Regions from separate parts of the Streptosporangium sp. NPDC048886 genome, predicted to be linked through region 1. Evidence: riboswitches for the same ligand, from Rfam matches in the RefSeq annotation. Region 1 holds a riboswitch; each other region holds the start of a gene.

Region 1 (7,363 bases):
CACCACGATCCTGAGGTCGCCCTCGGTGACGTAGGACACGGTCGCGGCCACGCCGGGTCCCGTGGAGGTGGTGTAGCCGGTGGCGAGGATATGGACGGCGGCCGTGCGGCCGCGGGGTGCGTCGGTCATGGAAAGCAGTCTGACGGCGGCGCGTCCCTGGAAACAGTGGCCGGAAATCCTATTATCGTGGGTTTCGTGCCAATGTTTCGATCGGTCGCCGCCTATGCCCCACAGGGGGTCGCGGACGCCCCGCGGACCAGCGCTCCACGCCGAGCATGTGGCACCCGGTCGGCGTCACGTAGCCGAGGAGCGCGTACGGACAGTAGGAGTCACCTCACGGCCGCATGCCTTGGGGGAACCCGGTCCAGCGCAGATCGGCCGGGAGGTGGCTCATGTCGTTGAACATCACGACTGTGGGCGGCAGGCCGTTGCGGTACTCGATGACCGTCAGCGCGGTGTTGGCGCTGTTCAGTCCCAGCCACCGGGACGGCGGCGCGTCCAGGGCGTGCCGCACCAGCCACGCGATCTGGTAGGCGTGCGTCACCAGGACCTCGTGTGTGTCGGACTGGGTCCCTTCCGTGGTCGTGTCGGGCACCTTCGCGAACCGGGCAACCAGGGCCTCGGCGAGCCTCTGGCCCGAGGCCGCCTCGGCGTCGTCGTAACCGTCGAAGAAGCCGGCCCAGGACGGAGGCGTTTCGGCCGCGCTGGGAACGTAGGGCACGTGGTCGACGAGTTCGGCGGCCTCGATCACGGGCACGTCCGGCAGATGCCGGGCGAGTCCGTGCGCGCTTGCTACGGCGCGTGGTAGCGGAGAGTGCCACACGGCGTCGACCGGTACGCCGGCGAGCCGGTCGCCCAGCAGGCCCGCCTGCCGGTGCCCGATACCGGTGAGTTCCCCGAACGCGTCGGCCGCGCCGTGGCGTGCTAGGTAGAGGTGTCGCGTTGCCATTGGTGGTTGGGGGCGCGGTGTCCGTGCGGGCCCGCCCCCCATCTCCTTTCGATCCGTAGATGCGGGTTCGGCGGCGGGATGCTTGGGTGGGATCTGCTCTTGGCCCGACAGGGACCGAGGAGGCCGTGCGTGGCCGGGCGGCGCGATCATCGTCGGCGGACGGGGCCGGGTCCGTACCGTTGCGGCTGCCGGCGCTCTTGCTGCGTCGGCGGCGTGCGAGTCCGGGCAACGACTCCCGGCCAGGGACGGAAGTGATCGGTCACGCGTCTGTCGCCGTGACGGTGCCGGTGGTGCCGTCGACGGTGATGACGGTGTCGTCGTGGAGCCTGCTCGTCGCGTTCGGGACGCCGAGGACGGCGGGGATGGCGTGCTCGCGGGCGACGATCGCGGCGTGGGAGAGCACGCCTCCGGTTTCGGTGATGACGCCGGCGGCGATGCGCAGCAGCGGCGTCCAGGCGGGGTCGGTGAAGGGGCAGACGAGGATGTCGCCCGGGTGCACGCGCGCGAAGTCGCCGGGACCGCGGACGATTCTCGCGGTGCCGGTCACGGTCCCGTGGCTGCCTGGTGTCCCGGTGAGTGTGGCGGCCGGGGTGTCCGAGGCGCTGGAAGGCGCTGCCGGCGGTGGGGGTGCGGCGGTGACCGGCCGTGCTTGCAGAACCCAGGTGCGGCCGTCGGCGATCGCCCACTCGATGTCCTGCGCTCCACCGAGTGCGGCAGCAATCTCCTTGCCCAGCTCGGCGAGTTGCGTGGCGGTCGCGTCGTCGATCGCCGGTTGCTCCCGGGCACGGGCGGGCACGTCGCCGATGACGAGCCGCGTGCCGCGCCGGTCAAGGCGGGTCCGTTTGTCTGCGACGGTGCGGGTGACCGACCCGTCCTCGGCGACGCGGTAGGCGTCAGGGGTGACCATGCCCCCGACGACGCTGGGGCCGAGGCCCCAGGACGCCTCGATCTCGGTCGTGCCGTCCGGGTCCGCGGGTGTGAACATGACCCCGGACACCTCGGCGTCCAGATGGCGTTGGACGAGGACGGCCATCACAAGATCGTCGGAAGGCTGGTCGTCGCGGCCGTGGGCCCCCCGGTAGTCGATGGCACGTGGAGAGAACAGCGAGGCCCAGCAGGCGCGTACGGCATCGGCGACCTCGCTGACCCCGTGCACGGCGAGAAAGCTCTCGTGCTGACCGGCCGCCGATGTCTGAGCGGTGTCTTCGTTCGCTGCCGAGGACCTTACCGCCACGGGCGGATCGCCGAGCTCGTCGAGCGCGCGTCCCAGCGCGTCGATCACGGTGGCGTGGACCGGACGGGCCCCGATCACCTGCCGAGCCGCGTCGAGATCGTCCGACTCGCCGGCGAACCGCCCGGGGTCCAGGTCACGGACAGCCGCGAGGTAAGCGGCGAACGAGACGACGAAGCCGTCAGGGACCGGCAGACCCGCGCGGAGCAGCGTGCCGAGTGCGCCGGCCTTGCCCCCGCAGGTATCGGCGACGGCCTCCATGAGGGGTACGATCATCCATCCCTACCTTTCAACAGAATGTTGACGACGCTCCGTCGATTGTGGATCATGAGTTGCATGCCACGCAAGCAGGACATCGCTCACGCCATGCACGCCGACCACGCCCAGGCCCACCGTGAGCAGGACGCGCGTGAGCGTCTTCTGCGCCTGGGCGCGGACGCGCTCGACGCCCGTCCGTGGCGGCCCCCGCCCGTCCCGCCGTCGGCGGTCGACCTCGCGCAGTTCGCCGTCTGGCGCTGCGCCGACCTGGACCGGGAGGACATCCTGAGCGCGCTCGCTCTCCTGCCCGCCGCGCGCGCCGAGGTCGAAGGGCTCGAAACCGCCCTGCTGTTCACGGCCCGGAGCGCAGGACTGACCTGGGCGCAGATGGCGCACGCGATGGGATTCAACTCCCCGCAGGCGTGCCAGCAGCACTACACCCGCCTGGCGGCACGACAGGACGCCGACTCGTGACGCGGGACTCCTCGCCCGGCCTCCTGGTCCTGCACGCCGTGCGTGTCACCGGCTTCGCGGACACCCCGGTGATCGCTCGTCGCTACGGGCTCGACGCGGCCGAGACGGAAGAGGTGCTGCGCGACGCCGAGGCACGGGGATGGGTTGAGCACACCGCTTTCGCCGGCACCGGAGGCTGGTCGTTGACAGGATCGGGCCGAGCCGAGAACGAGCGCCGGCTCGCGGCCGAGCTCGCACGCGTCGGCGGTGCCGACGAGGTCCGTGACGTCTACCGCGAGTTCCTCCCGCTGAACGCTCTCCTGCTACGAGCCTGCACCGACTGGCAACTCCGGCCCACCGCCGGCGACCGGCTCGCCCTCAACGACCACTCCGATCCCGCCTGGGACGCCAGAGTCCTCTACGAGCTCGCCGGCATCGGCCGCGCACTCCCGCCACTCGCGGACCGGCTCGGGGACGTTCTCGCGCGGTTCCGCGGATACGACACGCGATTCACCACAGCCCTGGCGCGCGCCCAGGCCGGGGAGGGCGCCTGGGTCGACCGCACCGACGTCGACTCCTGCCATCGTGTCTGGTTCGAGCTCCACGAAGACCTCATCGCCACGCTCGGCCTCGACCGGCACGCCGAACCCTGACCCCACGCTCCGCCGTCCCGCATCCACGATGGCCCTCTGGTGCGCCCGCCAGGTGCACCACCGGCCACCTGCCGGGTGCACCACCGGCCACCTCACTCCGTAGGCGGGTCACCGAGCCGGCCCCGGTCGGCCCGCCGGCCCTCCTCCCACGCCCCGGGCGGTCTCGGGCGGGCCTGCACGGCACCGCGCACCGCCTTGGACCCCTTCGCCGTACGGGCGCCGGGTGGCATCCCGGGGCACGGCGAAGGTATCCGGTCACCACGCCGGCTGGCTAGAATCCCGCTGTGGATGGTTCGTCCGCGCCCGGCCGGGTGCGGACGTCGTAAGAGGGAACCCGGTGGAAATCCGGGGCTGCCCCGCAGCGGTGAGTGGGAACGACCGCCGTCATACGCACTGGGCCTGTGGTCTGGGAAGCGACGGCCAGTAGGTCACGCCTGATCCAGGTGTGGTGCCCGCGAGTCCGAAGACCTGCCTCCGCCCGTGCGCCGACCGGTGCACGGTGGTCCGCGGCCCCGTGGGAGGGCCTGGGACGCGCCCGCGGGACCTTCCTGCCGTGCGCCTCTTCCTCCTGCCCGGCCGCATCCTGGCAATAGCGAGGGAAGCTGCCATGACAACGACGATCCTCGGGTATCCGCGCGTCGGCGCGCACCGAGAGCTCAAATTCGTCACCGAGGAATACTGGGCCGGCCGGGTCGGCGCAGCGGAACTGCAGTCCACGGCCTCGACGCTGCGACGGGCGGTGTGGACCGAGCTGCGGGACGCCGGCCTGGGGACGATCCCGTCGAACACCTTCTCCCTCTACGACCACGTGCTGGACACCAGCGTCATGGTCGACGCGGTCCCTGACCGGTACCGGACGCTGTCCGGTCTGGAGCGGTACTTCGCGATGGCGCGCGGCGCCGCGGACATCCCGGCGTTGGAGATGACCAAGTGGTTCGACACCAACTACCACTACATCGTCCCCGAACTCGCGCTGGACGCCCGTTTCCGGCTCGCCGACGGCGCGCGAGCGAAGCCCGTGGCCGAGTACCTCGAAGCCAGGGCCCTGGGGATCGAGACCCGGCCGGTGCTGGTCGGCCCACTGACCTACCTTCTGCTGGCCAAGGCCGCGCCGGGCTCGCCTGAGGGGTTCGTGCCGCTGGATCTTCTGGACGCCCTGGTGGAGGTCTACGCCGAGCTGCTGGAACGGCTCGCGGGAGCCGGCGCGCAGTGGGTGCAGCTGGATGAGCCCGTACTGGCCGGGGATCTCGGCGCGCGGGAGGTCGAAGCACTCGAGCGGGCCTACGGCCGCCTGGGCGGGCTGGCCAGCCGCCCGAGGATCCTGCTGGCCACCTACTTCGGCACCGTCGCGACCGAGGCGTTGAAGGTGGTGGCCTCCAGTGCGGTCGAGGCGATCGGGCTGGACTTCGTCTCCCGTCCAGACACCCTGGACGTGGTGGCCTCGGTCGGCGGGCTGCCCCACAAGACCGTCGTCGCCGGCGTGATCGATGGCAGGAACGTGTGGCGGGCGGATCCGACGCGGGCGAAGTCGACCTACGCGGTGCTGCTCGGGCTGGCCGGACAGGTGCAGCTGAGCACGTCCTGCTCGCTGCTGCACGTGCCCGTCGACCTCGACAGCGAGTCGTCTCTGGAGCCGGCGGTCCGGGCGCGGCTGGCGTTCGCGCGTCAGAAGGTCGCCGAACTGGTGGCACTCGACGCCGAGGTCTGCTCCGATGCCCCGCAGGCGGCGCCGGTCCCCGCCGCGGGTGTCGACGCCGAGGTCCGGGCCAGGCTGGAGGTTCTCGGCGACACCCGGCGGGCCGATCGCAGGACCCGCTTCGCGGCTCAGCGGGCGGAGCTCGGCCTGCCCGACCTGGCCACGACCACGATCGGATCGTTCCCGCAGACCGCCCGGATCCGCAGGACCCGCGCCGACCACAAGGCCGGCCGGATCGGCGACGCCGCCTACACCGAGGCGATGCGCGCCGAGATCGGGCAGGTGATCCGGCTTCAGGAGGACCTCGGCCTGGACGTTCTCGTGCACGGCGAGCCCGAGCGCAACGACATGGTCCAGTACTTCGCCGAACAGCTGTCCGGCTACGCGGCCACAGACCACGGCTGGGTCCAGTCCTACGGGACACGCTGTGTCCGCCCCCCGATCCTGCACGGCGACGTCTCCCGCCCCGAGCCGATGACGGTGAAGTGGACGGCCTATGCGCAGTCCCTGACGGCCAAGCCGGTGAAGGGCATGCTGACCGGCCCGGTGACGATGCTCGCCTGGTCCTTCGTCCGCGACGACCAGCCGCTGCCGGAGACCGCACGCCAGGTCGCCCTGGCCCTCCGCGACGAGATCGCCGACCTGGAGGCGGCCGGGATCGGCATCATCCAGGTGGACGAGCCCGCGCTGCGGGAGCTCCTGCCGCTGCGCAGGGCTGACCAGGAGGCATACCTCGCCTGGGCGGTGGCGGCCTTCCGGCTCGCCACCTCGGGGGCGGCGGTCTCCACCCAGATCCACACGCACATGTGCTATTCGGAGTTCGGTGAGATCATCACCGCGATCGCCGACCTCGACGCCGACGTCACCAGCGTCGAGGCGGCCCGTTCGAGCATGGAGCTGGTCGCCGACCTGCGCGAGGCCGGATACGCCAACGGGATCGGGCCCGGCGTGTACGACATTCACTCGCCACGGGTCCCGACGGTGGGGGAGATGGAGGCCAACCTGCGCCGCGCCCTGAAGGCCGTCTCGGCTGACCGGCTCTGGGTCAACCCCGACTGCGGCCTGAAGACCCGTGGTTACGCCGAGACCGAGGCGGCCCTGGCCAACATGGTCGCGGCCGCGCGGAACGTCCGGGCCGCCGGCTGACCCGCCGGCGGCCGCCCCTTTCAGCGGGGCGGCCGCGGTGTCGGCGCCTCGGACCCCGGCGCCGTCTCCACCGCGGCGGCCGTCGACCTGTACGTCGACGGCCGCGTTCCGGTGGAGATGGTGGCCGCAGCGGCGGTAGAGGTCGGCCCACTCCTCCCGGGTGAGCTGCCGTCCGCTCGCCACGACCTCCGCCAGTTCCTCGAAGTAGGCCTCGCGCGGGGCGCCGGGGGCGAACAGGACCAGCATCGAGGCGGGCCCCTCCCGATTGTTGAACCCGTGGATCCCGCCCGGCGGGACGGAGAGCAAGTCGCCCGGCGCGGCGTTCACCAAGCGTTCGCCGTCGTAGAGCCCGACCGTGCCGGACAGGACGAGAACGACTCCGACATCGTCCTGTGGAAGTGCGCGCCCAGGCCGCTGGACTCCCTTCCCGTGTCCCGTCGGTAGAGCCCGTACTGCCCGCCGGTGGACTCGCCCGTGGCCAGGTAGTGCACGTTCGTTCGCCCACCGATCACCAGGTCAGGCGCGGAGCCGTCCTTCCGCGATCTGCCGCCGACCTCACCCTCGTCCCCGTGGAAGACACGACATGCCGACCTCCTCGTCACTTGCTCCTACCGGCTGCCGGGCCGCGTGTGCGCGACACTGACAGCGTTCTCGCCGTGGCCATGAAGCCCACCTCCCGAGCGGGCGTCGGACCCGTCAGGACTGCCGGAGCGCCGCTTCAACCGGCTCAAGCAGTTCCGCGCCCTGACCACCCGCTGCCTCAAACGCTACATCGCCCGCGAGCTCTACAAGATCATCATGGCGCCCTGCTGTACTTGACATCCATAGGGGCGTCAAGACCGCCGGTTCCTACACCGCCGTGATCACCGTCGCATCCATGCTGCTCCGGCTGTAACCCACGCCTTTGAAACAGGCCCCATGCGTAGGCGGCGCCCACGTCGTCATCCCGGTCACCGGGGCGAGGCGTGGGCGGTTCG
Region 2 (7,363 bases), on a different contig from region 1:
GTGCACATCGAAGAAGGTTCCCTCATTGTGGAGATCGAAGGACTGGACAAGCTCTGGGCACTGAAGAGCCGCCTGGTCATTCCGCTGGCCAACGTCCGCGGCGCCACGGCGGATCCGGGTGTGGTCACCGAGCCGAAGGGCATACGCGCGCCGGGGGCGCACATCCCCGGTGTTATCACGGCGGGCACCTTCCACATGGATGGCGAAAGAGTGTTTTGGGACATCCGTGACGCGAGCCGGGCGGTGGTGATCGAACTGGCCGACGAGCAGTACGCGCGCCTGGTCATCGGCGTGGAGAACCCGCGCGCCACCGTAGCGCTGATCGAGTCGTCACTGGCCGCGTAGCCGTAGTCGAAGTCGCCGCGACAGCACGGTTGAACGTCACAGATCCCTGAAGGGAGCCTGCGGATCGTCCCGATCCGCAGGCTCCCTTCAGACGGTCTTGCCCCGAGTGTGTTCCGCCTCGCGTCGGATCAGGTAGTGCACGTGCTCGGCGCGGGCGTCGTAACGCCACCGGTAATCGGCGCCGCGGGAGCCGCGGTCAACCCGCGCAGCCGAAGATGGTGGAGATCATCCCGCGCACCGCGGCGAGCTGAGCCTCCGGCAGATCGCCCACCTTGCCCTTTAGCCGTACGGCCGCCACGGTGGATATCCGATCGATCATCGCGGCCTGGCCGTCGCCGACGTCGATCACGAACGCGGTCAGCGCGTGCGCCATGTCGGCGAGCTCGACATGTGCGGTGAGCACGTTGTCCCCGTACAGCGTGTGGTAGAAGTCGCCCGAGACGATCAGCCGAACCTCTTCGCGGTCGCCGAGCTGGACCGACCACAACTCCCCGAATCGGTGACTCACGTGGCCTCGCCCGTGCGGCGTTCGTCGACGGCCCGCATGGTGTCCTCGGCGAGAATGCGATCGTCGGCTTCTTGCCCGGCGACCGCGCCGGCGCCGTACACCGCGGCGCGGGCGGCGGTGCTATGGGTGGCGGCGATCTCGCGGAGGGCGCCGCGCTCCAGGACGGTGGAGACGCTGAGCCCGTGCTCCTCGGCGTGCTTGCGTACCGCCTCCAGGATCCACGGGGCGATGCTGACGGACGTTCTTCCCTTAGCCATGGTTCGTATGCTCCGCGCCGGTGTGTTAATAGTGCTACCACTTGTAATACGTGGGCTCATACTCCATTCCATTTTCAGGGGTCCCGGTAGTACTGGCCGTAAATCCAACGAAAGGACAGTGAGGCCCGATGAGCGGCCTCACCCTCGAGGAGCACCCTGAGGAGCACATGGTGCGCAGCCGCGCTAGGGCGGCCATCTTCAATTCGGCCTCCTGCTCCCGAACGTGTCCCTAGCCCCAAAGTAAGCCGATCCGCGCAGGTCAGCCGACTTCCGAGAAGATCATGTTCTCGGAAGCGGAGACAGTCACGACTTCTGAGAAAACGCACGGCTGAGAAGCAAACCCCAGCTCGGCGCCTCCGCGAACAGGGCCGCGTCGCTAGTTGGCGGCTGAGGCCACCTTCGGGAGGAGGACGCCGTGCAGGAATCCCGCCACAAGCTCGCTAGGGATGTGTGCCACGGCAAGCGCGGCACCATCCACCAGGCGTACCGCGACGGGATGGAGGACCAGCTCGGCGCGCTCGGCCTGGTCCTCAACGCCATCGTGCTCTGGACCACGAAGTACATCGACGCCGCTGTCGCCCAGCTCCAGGCGGAGGGCCACGAGATCCGAGAGGAGGACATCGCCCGGCTCTCCCCGCTCAAGCACAAGAACCTGAACCTGCTCGGCCGCTACAACTTCACCGCCTCCACCCCGGCGGTCGGCGCCTGCGCCCGCTGCGCGACCCGGACGCGCCAGAGCTGGACGAGGACGACGACGGGGACGGCCCGGACTAGTCGTGGCCGACCAGGGCGGTGGTGAGTTTGCGGGCCCTCGCCTTGGTCAGCCGCTTCGCGGCCGTCGCCCACCGCTGCCGGGGGCCCGAGGGGCGATGTCGCTGCCCTTGATCACCTTGGCGAACTCCGCGTCGAACCGCTCCGTGCCGACCTTCTCCGCGAGCGTGGTCAGGTACTTCACCTGCGTGTCCGTGGCCGGGTCGGTCTTCGGCTGTTTCCGCCGCTCATGCGCAGGGGCGGAGATCTGCTTGTAGTGCTCCTTGCGGGCCGCTTCCGACTCCGGGCTGCGGCAGGTGATGTGCACGGACTCGTACCAGGTCTGGGCGTCAGGCTTGCCGGTCACCGCTTCCCACAGCGTGTCCGCGGTCAGCTTCTCCTCGTCCACGCCCTCGGTCAGGCCGGGGCCGACGGGTCCGTAGTAGCCGGTCCTGCCCCGGGGGATCACTGTGAACCCGGCCGGGATAGCGTGGGCTTCGAACCTCGACCGCCGCCCATACGGTGGCCTTCAGGTCGTGGAGAACTGGAACTCGGCGAACACCGTGCTGCACTACGGCAAGGACGGCACGCTGACCAGCCCGGACAAGGAGCACGCAGAGGACCTCGATGCTCGCGCTCCACCTTCTCCAGTCCAGCCTGGTCCACATCAACACCCTGCTGCTTCAGCGCGTTCTGGCGAAGAAGCTCTCGGACGAGGACCGGCGCGGGCTGACCGCGCTCTTCTGGTCGAACATCAACTCGTACGGCACGTTCCGGCTGGAGATGGACAAGCGGCTCGACTTCGCCCTGCCCACCGTGCCCCATCCCCGGACACCGGCCAGCGCTGCCGGCCAACCGGCAACGGAGTCCCGCTATGCCCGCTAACAGGGGTGCTGGTAAGAACCGAGTCGCGCGCCCCAAACGCGCGGCATCGTCGCAGGTGACTGCACGTGACCGGGATCCCGACCGAGATCCACAGGCCGGTGGTGCCAGGCGTTTTCACGCCCGCTCTGGGGCACGTCATCCGCCCGCGGCGTCCTCCGCCTCCCAGCGCAGCAGGTCGCCCGGCTGGCACTTGAGTACCTCGCAGAGCGCGGCGAGCGTCGCGAAGCGCACCGCCTTAGCCCGGCCATTCTTGAGTACCGCCAGGTTGGCGGGCGTGATCCCTACGCGGTCCGCGAGGTCGCCCACGGACATCTTCCGTCTGGCCAGCATCACGTCGATGTCGACGACGATCGGCATCAGATCACCTCGTCCAACTCGGCCTGCATCTGCGCCGCTTCGATGTCGCGCGCGACGGCCTGGGCGAGCAGCATCCGCAGCACGAGCACGATGAGCGCGACCCCCAGGATGGCCAGGCCGACCCCGCCCATGATGACGGTGACGCCCGGGTCGGCCCGCTGGTCCGGCGCGTTGAGGGCCGTGACTGCGAACCACAGGAGGGCAGCCGCCACGATCGCGCCGATCACGGCGTCCACGTACCGGAAGGCGGCGTGGGAGAACACGGTTCCGCGCCGCACCATCGTCACCAGCCGCCATACGCTGACCAGGGCGACCTGGACCGACACCATGCCCAGGATCGTGATCACGCGCAGCGGGGTCAGCGGGAGCGACCCGTCCTCCGGGTCGCTCCCGCTGGCCAACACCCACACCATCAATGCCTGTACGGACACGGTGCCGGCGAGCACCACCACGAGCACGGCGCGAAGCGCACGCACTGCCAGCTTTCCCATGACCCATCCTTCCATCGAGTTACGATGAAAATCTATCGAATCTCGATAGGTGAAACAAGGGCTGAGCCAGACCGCCTAGCCCTCCGGGGCCCCGGTAGCAATGGGGAATTTCCAACGGGTATCCAGCTCAGAGCCCCAATTGAGAGCATTGAGAGCCTGGAAGACGGGCCGCCGACCTGGATATCCGTTGTTTCCTGCACCGTTGCTACCGATGTTCCTCAGACCCCTGACCGGCGACGATGCCGCGCGTTTGGGGCGCGTGACTCGGTTCTTACCAGCACCCCAAGACGCAGCAGGGCCGTCAGCGCGGAGGATCTTCCGACGCGGGGACGTTTCCGGGCTCGCGAGCGCGTACCGATGCCATGCGCGTTCGCTCCATCCTCGTGGACAACACGGATCAACCCGCGGCCGGTATCCTGACTCCCGGATCAGCGCGCGCCATCCGGCCTTCCCGGCTTTCGCCAGTGGCTGTCGATGTCGCGATGACGCACTTCCCGGTCACAGTGGCGGGACCGCGCTGGATTCACACCAGCTTCCCTGCACCGCGGGCCTTGCCCACGAACATATAGTTGGACGTCCTAGTAAGTCCAGAGCGGCACCCGCCATCGGGCCCAGAACGATCACCCGGCCCGTACGGCGCGGAGTCCCTGTCGCCCGAGAGGGACCGAACAGCGCTTAGGCTGGAGCCGCAGTCGGTTCGCCCTGTCCTCCAGGCAGGCGCGTCGTAAGAGGGAACCCGGTGCGGCAATGCTCGCCTGCTTGGCTCGCGAGCCCGCCAATTCCGGGACTGCCCCGCAGCGGTGAGTGGGAACGACCGCCGTCAAACGCACTGGGTCCGAACAGCCGGACCGGGGAAGCGACGGCCAGTAGATGCCCGGGTGAGAACCCGGGCGTGCCCGCGAGTCCGAAGACCTGCCACTGCCCGCGCGCGCGGTGACTTCGGTGACCTCGAGGGCGGGTCGGCGGCACGAGCGGGCACTGGATCAAGATGCCCGCCGGTCAGCTGTTCCTTCGCGCCCGTGAGAGCACCGGGGTCCTCCATGACTCGCGAAGGAGAGTTTCGTGGCTGAGACTTCCGCCACCCCCGCATCACTGGCCACCGTCCACGGCTATCCACGCCAGGGACCGGACCGCGAGCTGAAGAAGGCGGTCGAGGGCTACTGGGCGGGCCGCGTCACCGCCGACGAGCTGCACGACACCGCGGCCCAGCTGCGCCGCGACAACTGGCGCCACCTGACCGCCTCCGGCGTGCACGAGGTCCCCACCGGCGACTTCTCACTGTATGACCACGTCCTGGACACCACCGTCATGGTCGGCGCCATCCCCGAGCGTCACCGGGCCGCCGTGGAGGCCGACGCCCTGGACGGCTACTTCGCCATGGCACGCGGCACACAGGACGTCGCTCCGCTGGAGATGACCAAGTGGTTCGACACCAACTACCACTACCTGGTGCCGGAACTGGGGCCGGACACCGTCTTCACCGCCGATCCGGCCAAGCAGGTCGGCGAGCTGCGCGAGGCTCTCGCACAGGGGCACAACCCGCGTTCCGTGCTGGTCGGCCCGGTGACGTACCTGCTGCTGGCCAAGCCCGCGCCCGGCGTGGACCCCGGCTTCGACCCGATCACCCTGCTGGACCGGCTGCTGCCGGTCTACGTGCAGCTGCTCGCCGCCCTGCGCGCGGCGGGCGCCGAGTGGGTACAGCTGGACGAGCCCGCCCTGGTGCAGGACCGCGACCGGGCCGTGCTGAACGCCGCGGCCCGCGCCTACCGGGAGCTCGGCTCCCTGGCCCACCGGCCGAAGATCCTGGTCGCCAGTTACTTCGACCGGCTGGGAGAGGCGCTGCCGATCCTGGCCGAGGCGCCGATCGAGGGGCTGGGCCTGGACTTCACCGGCCCGGCCGCGGCGAACCTGAACGACCTGGCCAATGTGGGCTGGGCGGTCGGCAAGCGTCTGATCGCGGGCGTCGTGGACGGCCGCAATGTGTGGATCAACGACCTGGAAAAGTCGCTGACCACCCTGGCCACCCTGCTCGGCCTGACCGACCGGGTGGATGTAGCGGCCTCCTGCTCGCTGCTGCACGTCCCGCTGGACACCGCCCTTGAGCGCGGGGTGGATCCGCAGGTCGGCCGCTGGCTCGCCTTCGCCCGGCAGAAGACGGCCGAGATCGTCACTCTGGCCAGGGCGCTGAGCGAGGGCACCGGCGCCATCGCTGGGCAACTGGCTGCCAACCGGGCCGATCTCGCCTCACGGGCGGCCTCGGCGCTCACCCGCGACGCCGCCGTACGGGCCCGGAGCGCGGCGGTCACCCCGGCCGACGCACGCCGCTCCCAGCCCTATCCCGAGCGGGCCGTCGCGCAGCGCGCCCGCCTCGGCCTGCCGCTGCTGCCGACGACCACCATCGGCTCCTTCCCGCAGACCGCCGAGCTGCGGGTGGCCCGCGCCGACCTGCGCGCGGGACGCATCGACGCCGCCGCCTACGACGAGCGGATCGCTGCCGAGATCCGCTCGGTCCTCCTCTTCCAGGAGGAGGCGGGCATCGACGTCCTGGTGCACGGCGAGCCCGAACGCAACGACATGGTCCAGTACTTCGCCGAGCAGCTCAACGGATACCTGGCCACCCAGCACGGCTGGGTCCAGTCCTACGGCACTCGCTACGTGCGGCCGCCGATCCTGGCCGGGGACGTCTCCCGCCCCGCGCCCATGACCCTGCGCTGGACCCGCTATGCCCAGTCCCAGACGACGCGCCCGGTCAAGGGCATGCTCACCGGGCCGGTCACCATGCTGGCCTGGTCCTTCGTCCGCGACGACCAGCCCCTGGCCGAGACTGCCCGCCAGGTGGCGCTGGCCCTGCGTGACGAGGTCGCCGACCTGGAGGCCGCGGGCACCGCCGTCATCCAGGTCGACGAGCCCGCCCTGCGCGAGACCCTGCCGCTGCGTGCCGCAGACAGGGTCGGCTACCTGGCCTGGGCGGGGGAGGCCTTCCGGCTCACCACCGGCGGGGTGCGGGCCGACACCCAGATCCACACCCACATGTGCTACGCCGAGTTCGGCGAGATCCTGGCCGCCATCGACGACCTGGACGCCGACGTGATCAGCCTGGAGGCCGCCCGCTCCCACATGCAGGTCGCCCACGAACTGGCCGGGGCGGGATATCCCAGGGAGGTCGGCCCGGGTGTCTACGACATCCACTCCCCGCGCGTCCCCGATGCCGGGGAGGTCGCGTCCCTGCTGCGTAAGGGGCTCGACGGCATCCCGGCTGAGCGGTTGTGGGTCAACCCCGACTGCGGGCTGAAGACCCGCGGCTGGCCCGAGGTCCGAGACTCCCTGGACAACCTGGTCGCCGCGGCCCGCGAGATCAGAACCGAGGTGGCCGGCCAAGAGGCCCGCTGACGAGTACCGGGCCTGGTGTGACAGTCCACGCCAGGCCCGGTCGTCTTTCGCGCGTTGGCCGGCCGATGGCTAGCCTGATCATCGTGTGCGGCGAAAGGACAGCCATATGGGCAAGATTCCCAAAGCGCAGCACGTTCGAATCGGCGAGCACGACATGGTGGCATTGAGCCCTGACGATTACGACCGGTTGCACGCGGTTCGTCGTCAGATGGGTGCGCAGTCCGCGCGCATGCGGGTCCTGAAGTCCGAGTTGAACTGGGTCTGGGGTCGTCCGGCCCCGGAGCCTCGTCAACGCCGCCGCCGTTTTACCTGCCTGCTTTGAGGAACGAAGCACTAATGCCTTTGACATGGGATGGGAGGGCACGATGGAAGCGTTCCGA
Region 3 (7,363 bases), on a different contig from region 1:
GAGCCGGACCAGGCGCTGGTCGGCCACGTACTCCAGGTACTGCCGCATCTGGTCCACGCCCATCCCGGACAGACCGTCGCCGCACAGGTCGGCCGCGAAGGCGAGCTCGGCCTCCACCGCCTCCTCGATCATCTGGGTGACCTGCGCGCCGAGCTTGTCGTCGAACAGCTCCGGCTCCTCGGCCCGCACGGTGTCCACCACGCTGAAGGCGAACTCCATGTGCATGGACTCGTCGCGGAAGACCCAGTTCGTCCCGGTGGCCAGGCCGCTCAGCAGGCCCCTGGAGCGGAACCAGTAGACGTAGGCGAAGGCGCCGTAGAAGAACAGCCCCTCGATGCACGCGGCGAAGCAGATCAGATTGAGCAGGAACGCCCGCCGGTCGTCCTGCGACTCCAGTCTGTTGAGCCCGCCGAGCGAGTCGATCCACCGGAAGCAGAACTCGGCCTTGTCCCGGATCGAGGGGATGTGCTCGACCGCGGCGAAGGCCTTGACCCGCTCGTCGTGGTCGGGCAGGTAGGTGTCCAGCAGGGTCAGGTAGAACTGGACGTGCACCGCCTCCTCGAAGAGCTGCCTGCTGAGATACAGGCGCGCCTCGGGCGCGTTGACGTGCTGGTAGAGGTTGAGCACCAGGTTGTTGGCCACGATCGAGTCGCCGGTGGCGAAGAACGCGACGAGGCGGTTGATCAGGTGGCGCTCCTCCGGCGTCATCTTCGCCAGGTCCGCCAGGTCGGAGTTGAGGTCCACCTCCTCGACGGTCCAGGTGTTGCGGATCGCGGCCCGGTAGCGCTCGTAGAACTCCGGGTAGCGCATGGGCCGCAGGGTGAGGTCCATGCCAGGGTCGAGCAGCATCAGCAAGTGCCTTTCGGGGAGGTGGCTACTGGCAGGCTTCGCAGTACTCGGGGTTCTCCAGCGAGCACGCGACGGCCTCCGGGTCGGGCGCGACCTGGGCCACGGTGGTCTGCGCGATCCGGGTCGCCGGCCGGGAGCGCAGGTAGTAGGTGGTCTTGAGGCCGGACTTCCACGCGTAGGCGTACATCGAGGAGAGCTTGCCGATGGTCGGCGTGGCCATGAACAGGTTCAGCGACTGCGACTGGTCGATGTACGGCGTGCGCGCCGCGGCCAGGTCGATCAGCGCCTTCTGCGGCAGCTCCCAGGCGGTCCGGTAGAGCGCCTTGAGGTCTTCGGGCATGCCGGGGACGTCCTGGACGGAGCCGTCGGCCCGCTTGATCGCGTCCCGGATCTGCGGGGTCCACCGGCCCCGGGCCTGCAGGTCACGGACCAGATAGCGGTTGACCTGGAGGAACTCTCCCGACAGGGTCTCGCGCTTGAAGACGTTGGAGACCTGGGGCTCGATGCACTCGTAGCAGCCGGCGATGGAGGCGATGGTGGCCGTGGGCGCGATCGCGATCATCAACGAGTTGCGGAGGCCGGTCTCGGCGATCCGCTCCCTGAGGCGCGTCCACTCCGGCGAGCCGCCGGCCCCGTAGTGGTCGGGGTGGAGCACGCCGCCGGCGGCCCTGGTCTCGTCGTAGGAGGGGTGGCGGCCCCGCTCGACGGCCAGGTCCGCGGAGGTGCCGTAGGCGGCCAGCGCGATCTCCTCGGAGATGCGGGTGGACAGCTCCAGCGCCTGCGGGGAGTCGAACGGCAGCCGCAGCGCGAAGAACACATCCGCCAGGCCCATCACGCCCAGACCGATCGGCCGCCACTTCCGGTTGGCCGCCTCGGCCTCCGGGGTCGGGTAGAAGCCCAGGTCGATGGTCCGGTCCAGGAACCGCACGGCGGTGCGGACGGTCCGGCGCAGCCGTGGCCAGTCGACGTCCTGGCCGTCCAGGTGGGCGGCGAGGTTGATCGAGCCCAGGTTGCAGACGGCCGTCTCGGCGTCGTTGGTGACCTCCAGGATCTCGGTGCAGAGGTTCGACAGGTGGATGACGTTCTCGGGGCGGGCCGTCTGGTTGGAGGTCCGGTTGGCGGCGTCCTTGAAGGTCATCCAGCCGTTGCCGGTCTGGGCGAGGGTGCGCATCATCCGGCCGTACAGGGAGCGGGCCGGGATCTGCTTGACGGAGCGGCCCTCGGCCTCGGCGGCCCGGTAGGCCTCGTCGAAGGCGGCGCCGTACAGGTCGGTGAGGTGCGGGACCTCCTTGGGGTCGAACAGCGACCACACACCGTCGGCCTCGACCCGGCGCATGAACTCGTCGGGGATCCAGTTGGCCAGGTTCAGGTTGTGCGTGCGGCGGGCCTCCTCGCCGGTGTTGTCGCGCAGTTCGAGGAACTCCTCGATGTCGGCGTGCCAGGTCTCCAGGTAGACGCAGGCCGCGCCCTTGCGGCGGCCGCCCTGGTTGACCGCGGCGACGCTGGAGTCCAGCGTGCGCAGCCACGGCACGATGCCGTTGGAGTGGCCGTTGGTGCCCCGGATCAGCGAGCCCCGCGAACGGACCCGGGTCCAGGAGATGCCGATCCCGCCGGCGTACTTCGACAGCCGCGCGACCTGCCCGTAGCGCTCGTAGATCGCCTCCAGCTCGTCCCGGGGCGAGTCGAGCAGGAAGCAGGACGACAGCTGGGGCCTGCGCGAGCCGGAGTTGAACAGGGTGGGCGAGCTCGGCAGGTAGGACAGGGTGGACATGAGCGCGTAGAGCTCGGCGGCCTCCTCCACCGTCTCCGACAGGCCGCAGGCCACCCGGAGGAAGAAGTGCTGCGGGCGCTCCAGGACCTTGCGGGTCTGCGGGTGGCGCAGCAGGTAGCGGTCGTAGACCGTGCGCAGCCCGAAGTATTCGAACCGGCCGTCGGCCGCCCCGTCCACCAGCGCGTCCAGCGCCACGGCGTTGGAGGCCACGAAGGCGGCCAGCCCGTCCTGGATCAGCCCGGCCGCGTGGGTCGCGGCGACGGACTCGGAGAAGGTCCGGACGCTGTGCCCGGCGGCCTCCTCGGCGATCAGCTCCGCCAGCAGCCCGGCGGCGATCTTGGAGTTCTCCGGGTCGGCGATCACCCGGGCGGCGGCCTCCTCGATGGCCAGCCGGCGGTCGACCGGGCCGTTGCCGGTCTCCTTGGCGACGTCGACCAAGGTCTGTGTCACGTGCTACCCCTCGCGCGCTCGAATTCCCCGTACGGCTCTCGCCGGAAGGGCGCACGCGCCAGAGAACGGCCCCGGGCACGCCGGACCGCCTCATCGCGTGGGCCCTCCCTCGAGGCCCTGAACGATCTCCGTGGTCGGGTCCGCCTCACCCGGCACGCTCCGGGCCGCTCCACGCGTCCCTCGGTGCCCGGCTCGGCTCCCTCTCCACACGTCGCCGGCAGGTCTTCGGACTCACGGGCGTCTGGCACATGCCTACCGGCCGTCGCTTCCCGGGCAGGTGCGCCCAGTGCTCCATGACGGCTTTCGTTCCCGTTCACCGCTGCGGGGCAGTCCCGGAATCTCACCGGGTTCCCTCTTGCCTCACCCCAGAGGGGCGAACCAGCAACGAGCAGGATCCTACATGTAGTGCTGCCGGACGCAACTACCCCAACAGCTTGTGCCGATGGTGCTCAGCAGTCCGAGCTCGTCGAGCACTTCCCGGGTCCGGCGCGTCTCCGTGACGAGCCACTGGCGGAAGTCGTCCCCGCTCAGATAGACCCGGTTCCAGCCGTTGGCCGCGCAGATCGCCCGCCAGCGGGACGAGGCGTCGACGCGGTCGCACAGGGCGACGGCCACGTCCCTGTCGTCGGAGCTCATGCCGCGGGGGCCGAGCACGCCGCACCAGTCGGTGTACTCCAGCCGGACGTCCAGCTCCATCAGCGTCGGGGCGTCGATCCCGTCGATCCGCTCGGCGGAGGAGACCACCAGCGGCCGCAGCCGGCCCTCGGCGATCTCGGGCACGAAGGAGCGGGCGGAGCCCAGCAGCGCGGCCACCCTGCCGTCGTGGAGGGCGTGCACGCCCTCGGCCCCGCTGGAGTAGCCGGCGTAGTCCAGCAGCCGGGTGTCCACCCCCAGGCACTTGCCGATCATGCCGTAGAGCACGTGGTCGGAGCCGCCCTCCATCCGGCCGCCCACCGTCAGCCCGGCCGGGTCGCGGCGGAGCACCGCGGCGAGGTCCTCGAAGGTGCGCAGGCGGGAGTTCTCCGGGACGACCAGGGCCGCCCAGTCGCCGACCAGGCGGGCCAGGGGGGTGGTGGACTCCACCACGGAGGCGGTGTTGGCGATCTCCGCCCCGGCCACCATCGGCATCCCGGTGAGCAGCAGCCTGCCCTCGTGCGCGAACGGGTCGTGGGCGGCGGCGAAGGCCCCCAGCGCGGCGGCGCCCAGGCTGCCCGGATAGTTGCCCACCTCGACCTTCCGCGCCAGCCCGTCGTCGGTCAGTACCGCGGCCAGCGCGCGGGCGGCCCGGTCCCAGCCCTGCCCGCGGGCGGCGGGCGCGATGACGGTCAGCCGTCCCGCCAGCGGCAGGCGGCGGTCCGCCGCCCTGCCGCAGCCGCCGGCGACCATGACCCCCAGGGCGAGCGCGAAGAACCGCCTACGGTACATAAGCGCCCCTTCCCTCCAGACCCCCCAATACTTCAGGTTACAGACACGTCACTTTGTGTCACACATTGGGGGGCCTTACTGCCATCAGGCAGTTCCGAGGGGGTTCACTCCACCGTGACGCTCTTGGCCAGGTTGCGAGGCTTGTCCACATCCCGCTCCAGCGCCACGGCCGCGTGGTAGGCCAGGAGCTGGAGCGGGATCGACAGCAGGATCGGGTCCAGCTCCGTCTCGTTCCTGGGCACCACGACGCAGTCGTCGGCCAGCTTGGGGTCGGCCGTACGGTGACCGACCATGAGCACCCGGCCGCCGCGCGCGCGGATCTCGCCGAGCGTGGTGAGGTTCTTGTCCAGCAGCTCGTCGTCGGGGACGATCGCCACGGTCGGCATCTCCGGGCCGATCAGGGCCAGCGGCCCGTGCTTGAGCTCGCTGGCCGGGTAGGCCTCGGCGTGCACGTAGGAGATCTCCTTGAGCTTCTGCGCGCCCTCGCGGGCCACCGGGTAGCCCCGGACCCGGCCGACGAACATCATGCTCGGCGAGTCGGCGTACTTGCGCGCCAGCTCCTTGATCTGCGGCTCCAGCGCGAGGATCTCCTTGATCTGGCCGGGCAGCCGGCGCAGGCCCTCGCAGATGCGGCGGCCGTCGGCCGGGGACAGGTCGCGCACCCGGCCCAGGTGGAGCGCCAGCAGCGCGAAGGCCACCGCGGTCGAGGTGAACGCCTTGGTGCTGGCCACCGAGACCTCGGGGCCGGCGTGCAGGTAGACGCCGCCGTCACACTCGCGGGCGATGGCGCTGCCGACGGTGTTGACGATGCCGAGCACCCGGCCGCCCTTGCGCTTGAGCTCCTGGACGGCGGCGAGGGTGTCGTAGGTCTCCCCCGACTGGCTGATCGCCACATACAGGGTGTCGGGCTCCACGACCGGGCTGCGGTAGCGGAACTCGCTGGCCGGCTCGGCGTCGGCCGGGATCCGCGCCAGCTCCTCGATGAGCTGGGCGCCGATCTGGCCCGAGTAGTAGGCGGAGCCACAGCCGATGATCTTCACCCGGCGGAACGACCGGGTCTCGCGCGCGTCCATGTTGAGGCCGCCCAGGTGGGCGATGTGGAAGCGGTCGTCCAGCCGTCCGCGCAGCGTCCGGGCCACGGTGTCGGGCTGCTCGGAGATCTCCTTGAGCAGGTAGTGCTCGTAGCCGCCGGTGTCGTAGTGCCCGGCCTCCCAGTCGACGGTCAGCGGCTCCTTGGCCGTCTCGCGCGCGTCACTGGCGAAGGTGTGGAAGCCGTCGGCCTTCAGCACCGCCAGCTCCCCGTCCTCCAGGTGGACCACCTGGCGGGTGTAGCGGACCAGCGCGGCCACGTCGGAGGCGGCGAACATCTCCTTCTCGCCGATGCCCAGCACGATCGGGCTGCCGTTGCGGGCCACCACCACCTCGCCGGGCCGCTGGGCGTCGATCACCGCGATGCCGTAGGTGCCGACGATCCGCTTGAGCGCCAGCCGGACCGCCTCCTCCAGCGAGTCGGTCTCCCCGACGGTCCGGGCGATCAGGTGCGCCAGCACCTCGGTGTCGGTCTCGGACAGGAAGACCACACCGTCGGCCTCCAGCTTGGCCCGCAGCTCGTCGGCGTTCTCGATGATGCCGTTGTGCACCACCGCGACGCGCTCGTCGGTGGACAGGTGGGGGTGGGCGTTGACGTCGCTGGGCGCGCCGTGGGTGGCCCAGCGGGTGTGCCCGATGCCCAGGGTGCCCTTGAACCGCGCCGGCACGGCCGCCGCCAGGTCGGCCACCCGGCCCTTGACCTTGCGCATCTTCAGACCCTTGTTGGAGACCACCACGCCGGCCGAGTCGTAGCCCCGGTACTCAAGGCGCTGCAGGCCCTCCAGCAGGATCGGCGCCGCGTCCTTTGGTCCGACGTAAGCCACGATTCCGCACATTTGACCGATCCTTACCCGTAGACGATCCGGCGCAGCTGGCGCAGGGAGAGTTCAGGTGCCGCGACACGGCGGGAGGTGATCTCGGCGGCGATCCGGGGGAAGATCTCGTCGTTGACCAGCCCTTTGGCCTTGAGCTCGCCGTGGCGCCGCCGGACGAAGTCCTCGACGGGCTCGGAGAAGTAGGCCAGCACGTCCGCCACCACCCGCGCCGCCTCCCCGGGACCGAGCGCGCTCGTCCGGGTCAGGTGGGTAATCAGATCCTCATGCGGATGCCATGCCGTGGACACAGAGCAGGACCATACGCAGCATCGACGCCCTTCACCAAGTTTTCTGCCCGATTTCGGGCAAGGATCGTCCCGGACGACCTAAAGCAGCCCCGATCGCGAGACAGTCGGTAACCTCGAATAACTCTTCGTAGTCATGCGGTCGGGAGGAATCACTATGCGCCGTCTGCCGGGGATCACCGTCGTCGCCACCCTCACCGCACTGGCCCCGGCCGCCGCAACGCCCGCGCCCGGCGGCGCCCCGCCCCTCGTGCGGACTCCGCCCGCCGTAACTCCGGCGCCCGCCGCCGAGGAGCCGGCCCCGGCCGGGCAGGATCAGGAGGGCAGGCAGGCGGCCTTCGCCCGGGCGGCCCGGACCTACGGGGTGCCGGAGAGCGTGCTGCTCGCGGTCTCCTACCTGGAGTCCCGCTGGGACGCCAACCACGGGCTGCCCAGCGTCTCGGCCGGCTACGGTCCCATGCACCTGGTCGACGTCCGGGCCGATCCGGGGCGCCGCGGCCACCGCGGGCAGGACCCGCGCGGCGACGAGAGCCGCCCCCACCCGCCCGCGGCCCTCCCGGCCACCGCCGCGGTCCCGCCCCCGGACACCCTGCGCCGGGCGGCGGAGCTGACCGGGATCGCCCCCGCCCGGCTGCGCCGGGACCCGGCGGCCAACATCC

The links. Region 1 has a riboswitch for cobalamin ahead of metE (5-methyltetrahydropteroyltriglutamate--homocysteine S-methyltransferase). Riboswitches for the same ligand answer to the same signal wherever they lie in the genome.
Region 2: linked by a shared signal. The riboswitch ahead of metE (5-methyltetrahydropteroyltriglutamate--homocysteine S-methyltransferase) and the one ahead of metE (5-methyltetrahydropteroyltriglutamate--homocysteine S-methyltransferase) in region 1 are both predicted to bind cobalamin.
Region 3: linked by a shared signal. The riboswitch ahead of ACZ6R6_RS16140 (ribonucleoside-diphosphate reductase subunit alpha) and the one ahead of metE (5-methyltetrahydropteroyltriglutamate--homocysteine S-methyltransferase) in region 1 are both predicted to bind cobalamin.

What each region holds. Positions count from the first base shown of each region.
Region 1 covers NZ_JBVJHH010000022.1:148,816-156,178, reverse strand. The annotation lists gene ACZ6R6_RS27080 (MBL fold metallo-hydrolase) at 1-129, opposite strand, end outside; gene ACZ6R6_RS27075 (histidine phosphatase family protein) at 335-949, opposite strand; gene ACZ6R6_RS27070 (PEP/pyruvate-binding domain-containing protein) at 1,209-2,456, opposite strand; gene ACZ6R6_RS27065 (DNA-binding protein) at 2,517-2,912, shown strand; gene ACZ6R6_RS27060 (transcriptional regulator) at 2,909-3,544, shown strand; cobalamin riboswitch at 3,817-4,034, shown strand; gene metE (5-methyltetrahydropteroyltriglutamate--homocysteine S-methyltransferase) at 4,152-6,386, shown strand.
Region 2 covers NZ_JBVJHH010000050.1:150-7,512, reverse strand. The annotation lists gene ACZ6R6_RS41465 (hypothetical protein) at 1-345, shown strand, start outside; gene ACZ6R6_RS41460 (hypothetical protein) at 542-853, opposite strand; gene ACZ6R6_RS41455 (hypothetical protein) at 850-1,110, opposite strand; partial or broken gene ACZ6R6_RS41450 (Tn3 family transposase) at 1,526-1,884, shown strand; gene ACZ6R6_RS41445 (hypothetical protein) at 1,931-2,329, opposite strand; gene ACZ6R6_RS41440 (Tn3 family transposase) at 2,488-2,745, shown strand; gene ACZ6R6_RS41435 (helix-turn-helix domain-containing protein) at 2,881-3,102, opposite strand; gene ACZ6R6_RS41430 (DUF2975 domain-containing protein) at 3,102-3,593, opposite strand; cobalamin riboswitch at 3,983-4,155, opposite strand; cobalamin riboswitch at 4,288-4,510, shown strand; gene metE (5-methyltetrahydropteroyltriglutamate--homocysteine S-methyltransferase) at 4,656-6,983, shown strand; gene ACZ6R6_RS41420 (hypothetical protein) at 7,090-7,305, shown strand.
Region 3 covers NZ_JBVJHH010000011.1:204,394-211,756, forward strand. The annotation lists gene ACZ6R6_RS16135 (ribonucleotide-diphosphate reductase subunit beta) at 1-849, opposite strand, end outside; gene ACZ6R6_RS16140 (ribonucleoside-diphosphate reductase subunit alpha) at 875-3,070, opposite strand; cobalamin riboswitch at 3,270-3,468, opposite strand; gene ACZ6R6_RS16145 (Bug family tripartite tricarboxylate transporter substrate binding protein) at 3,467-4,495, opposite strand; gene glmS (glutamine--fructose-6-phosphate transaminase (isomerizing)) at 4,600-6,408, opposite strand; gene ACZ6R6_RS16155 (hypothetical protein) at 6,432-6,707, opposite strand; gene ACZ6R6_RS16160 (N-acetylmuramoyl-L-alanine amidase) at 6,862-7,363, shown strand, end outside.